One region of the Ectobacillus polymachus genome, then DNA from elsewhere that is predicted to be linked to it. Evidence: riboswitches for the same ligand, from Rfam matches in the RefSeq annotation. Region 1 holds a riboswitch; the other holds the start of a gene.
The links. A riboswitch is a leader RNA that binds a small molecule or an ion and turns the genes downstream of it on or off. The one in region 1 is predicted to bind cobalamin.

Region 1 (2,210 bases):
TTCGTCTACAATTGCGGCGGCGTTAGTGGAAATCAAGCCAGGCGGAATGAGAGAAATGCATTGGCATCCGAATAACGATGAGTGGCAATATTACCTCTCAGGATCTGGACGCATGACGGTATTTGCAGCGAATGGCACTGCCAGAACTTTTAATTACCGGGCCGGCGATGTAGGATATGTACCGTTCGCCATGGGACATTATATCCAAAACACAGGCAATCAAAGCCTATGGTTTCTGGAGATGTTCAAGAGTAATCGCTTTGCCGACGTGTCATTGAACCAATGGATGGCGCTAACTCCAAAAGAGCTAGTAGAGGAACACTTGCATGTAGGGCCAGAATTGATGAACGCACTGCGCAAGGAAAAATGGCCTGTCGTTAAATAGATGATAGAACAAAAGATGCAACACTTGAGACATTGATTTAGTTAATAGAATATAACTAATTTTAATTTTTCACATTTACTTCTATTCAGTAATTGTGGTACACTTATTTTTGTATTAGAAAACTATATATTGTGTTCGTTTTAATTAGGTACCACTATATGTGGTTTAATAGGGAAGTTCGGTGAAAAACCAACGCTGTCCCCGCAACTGTAAAGCTGACGAAGACCTAAGTCCACTATGTTATGTAAAACATGGGAAGGAGGTCGGAGGATGAAGCAAGCCAGGAGACCTGCCTTTATAAAACCGATCAATCATTTCTTCGGGGATTGAGAAATGGAGACGTAACCATTTTTCAAGTTTCTAACGTTTCCATTTAAAGCTATCTCTTTTGAAGAGATAGCTTTTTTAATTTTGTTCAGTAGATACCCCTCCCTATTTGGTGAGAAATCTGGACGAAAATTACGCCAAGAAGATGTAATTAATATTTTGAAAAGGCGAATGATCATGTCTAAACTTTTAAAAAGGAAAAGTAATACTCTACTTGGTCTACATCTAAATATCGAATAACATTCAAATTATGTTCGGTAATTATGATGAAATTGATTTTAAAATGTATATATAATACCACATTAGAGACTAATCGTATTTTTTTATGAAAGAATGGGATGTATATGAAAACAATAAATAAACATCAAGAAGTAATAAAACGAGATAAGTGTATTGTGCCATTTTGTGCAGATAAAATCATTCAAGCTATTGAAAAGGCGGAACAAGCTACAAAACTGGGAGTAACCCCCACTCTCGCTCAAAGTATATGTAATAAAGTTTTGGAACAAATTCAAGTAGACATAATTTCTGTAGAGGAAATTCAAGATTTAGTTGAAATCGAACTTATGAAGAGTGAGCGAACAGATGTAGCAAAAGCTTATATTTTATATCGTGAAGAACGAACAAAAGCAAGAAATGGAAAATCATTTGAAACGATTGCATCCATTATTAGAGCTGAATCTAATGATATTACAAAAGAAAATGCCAATATGAGTGCTGAAACACCTTCTGGGATGATGATGAAATTTGCGAGTGAAACGACAAAAGCTTATACTTTCTCAGAATTGTTGAAACCAGAGCATCGCTTTTTACATCGTACCGGAGCCATTCATATCCATGACCTTGACTATTATCCTACGCGGAGCTTAACTTGTGTTCAACACCCGCTTGATCAAATGCTTGAACATGGATTAGAAGTGAACCATGCTTCCTTACGTCGTCCTAACAGTATTCATGGAGCCACAGTGATGGCTTGTATTTCCCTTGAAACTGCACAAAATGAAATGCATGGAGGGCAAGCTATCCCAGCTTTTGATTTTTATATGGCTCCTTTCGTTAAAGTAACTTATGAAAAAGAATTAAAGAAGGCTTGTGAATTTACAGGAAGTGATTTTGATGAATTAAAGAAACTTCCAATAGCCGTTTATAAAGAAACAAGTTTAGAAGGGTTAACAGGACAAGAAAGGGTTCTCCAACATGCGTTAAACCGAACTGTGAATGCGGTTTATCAAGCGATGGAAGGGTTTATCCATAATATGAACAGCATTCATTCGCGCGGAGGCAATCAAGTCGTATTTTCATCCATTAATTATGGGACAGATACATCACCGGAAGGACGTTGTGTGATGGAACAATTGCTGCGATCAACTGAACGTGGTGTTGGTAATGGACAAACAGCGATTTTCCCAATTCAAATTTTTAAAATAAAAGATGGTGTGAACTTAAAAGAAGGAGATCCAAATTATGATTTATTTCAATTGGCCTGTCGCGTGACAGC
Region 2 (2,210 bases), on a different contig from region 1:
CATCGCAAAATACACTTCGCTCAATAGCTGGTTCGATTGGGACAGCGATCCTTGTTACATTCATGACGAGACAAACAACGTTCCATGCGGCAGACTATGCAAGTGCGATTACATCGACGAATCCAATTATGAACCAGAATATTACGCAGATGGGTCAGAGCATTGCAGCCGTAGCAAATGTATCACCGCAAACGGGCTCGTCACTCGGCACGGCGGCACTATACGGTCAAGTTATGAAGGTTTCCTCGGTAAACGGTATTAATGACGCATTTTTAATCGCTGCAATTTTAGCAGGAGTAGCACTTGTATTATCCATTTTCCTTCCCCCAGGCAATAAGCCGAACAGGGGATAAGGGGAGAAACTTACGAAGAAGTTAGCTATCTTTTAGGTAGTTAGCTTCTTTTTTGCTTTTATCCACTTTTTAATAGAAACATTTAATTCTGAATAATTAATCAAATGTTGTTCTATAATTATAGTAATCATGTTATATTTTATAAATAGAAGCGTTCGTGACAAGAACAATAAAATTTAATAATAGGATATAGGTTTAATCAGTTTTGATTAATTAAAAGGGAATCAGGTGACATTCCTGAACTATCCCGTAGCTGTATTAGATGAATTTAAGTACAATATGCCACTTGCATACAGGGAAGGCGTACTTAAATAATGATTCTTGAGTCAGAAGACCTGCCTATATTTTGCTCTGTAACCTCTACGAGTGATAGGGAAGGCATTATAATGAAGATTAATTTGCTTATTTCATAGAATAGGCATATTTTATCATGAAATCCTTTTAACACTTCAGTTAAAAGGATTTTTTATTTGCATGGGATAAAAATTGAAGGGAGGTGCAACATGGGAATAATTATTATGTTATGTATTGTGATTTTAACTTCCATAATTTATCTTATATTGAAAAATAAGAAGTGTAGGGATGGGGAACATCGCCATCGCCATAGAATGGGACACAACCACGGCGAAGGGTTTTCAATTGATTATTATGCTTATATGTCTAAAATCAGACACTGGAATCCTACTTTTAAAGTATCTCTTTCTGTGCTGACACTGATTTTGTGTATTGTATTGAACAACCCATATGTATCTGTGGCAGTCATCCTTGCAATGGCCTATATAACAATTATAAAAGGCGAGCTTCCCATACATAAATATATGCCAATACTCCTGATTCAAATAGGTTTTATCCTTCTAGCCACTTTTACCATTGCCATTGATTTTTCAAGGCAGCCTATGGGACAGTATAACTTATATCTTGGTTTCTATTATATGTATACTTCTCAGGCAAAGCTTATGGAAGCGGTTTTTTTAATCTTGAAAGTGTTTGCAGCTATCAGTGCCTTGCAGATGATGGCACTGTCAACTCCATCATCAGAGATTATATATGTGCTTCACAAAGCACATATACCAAAGATTATTATAGAACTGATGAATATGATTTACCGTTATATTTTCATCTTAATGGATGTCTTTATTAAAATGAAAAATTCTGCAGAGTCTCGTCAAGGGTACTGTGATATGAAAACTTCCTATTTTACCTTTGGAAATATTGCTAGCAATATGCTGATAATTTCTTTGAAAAGGGCTAATGCATATTATGATGCCATGGAGGCCAGATGTTTCGATGGAGAGCTTATTTTTTTGGAGGAAGATAAAAAGGTTGAGACAAAACAGATTGCCACAGCAGTAGCATTCGTATTATTTTTAATTCTGCTCTGGGGCTTTACAAGATAGAAAGGGGCTATTATGGAAGATCCAATATTAAAAATCGAAGATCTGTATTACGTCTATGGAAATGGAAATCCTGCGCTGAACGGTGTAAGTGTGGATATATATGAAGGTGAGAAAATAGCTGTACTGGGTACCAATGGGTCAGGAAAGTCCACATTTTTCTTGAATATAAACGGTGTCTATACACCGGAGGCGGGAAACGTTATTTATCGGGGTACAATTATAAATAAAAAAAATGTAAACGAGCTTCGAAAAAATATAGGTATTGTATTTCAAGATGCAGATAATCAAATTATAGCATCTTCGGTCAGGGCAGAAGTTGGGTTTGGCCCTATGAATTTAAAGCTTCCCAAAGAGGAAGTGATAAGACGTGTTGAGGAAGCACTGGCATATATGAACATATCGGATTTTAAGGATCGTCCGCCTCACTATTTGAGTGGCGGTGAAAAAAAGCGTGTTACTA

Region 2: it holds a riboswitch for cobalamin, as region 1 does, so the genes downstream of both, cbiQ (cobalt ECF transporter T component CbiQ) here and ACM5BR_RS17160 (anaerobic ribonucleoside triphosphate reductase) in region 1, are expected to answer to the same signal.

Annotation. Positions count from the first base shown of each region.
Region 1 is NZ_JBLREB010000006.1:44,162-46,371, forward strand. Features, by position in the region: gene ACM5BR_RS17155 (oxalate decarboxylase family bicupin) at 1-385, shown strand, start outside; cobalamin riboswitch at 515-696, shown strand; gene ACM5BR_RS17160 (anaerobic ribonucleoside triphosphate reductase) at 1,057-2,210, shown strand, end outside.
Region 2 is NZ_JBLREB010000001.1:2,391-4,600, forward strand. Features, by position in the region: gene ACM5BR_RS00015 (DHA2 family efflux MFS transporter permease subunit) at 1-353, shown strand, start outside; cobalamin riboswitch at 528-710, shown strand; gene cbiQ (cobalt ECF transporter T component CbiQ) at 857-1,750, shown strand; gene ACM5BR_RS00025 (energy-coupling factor ABC transporter ATP-binding protein) at 1,763-2,210, shown strand, end outside.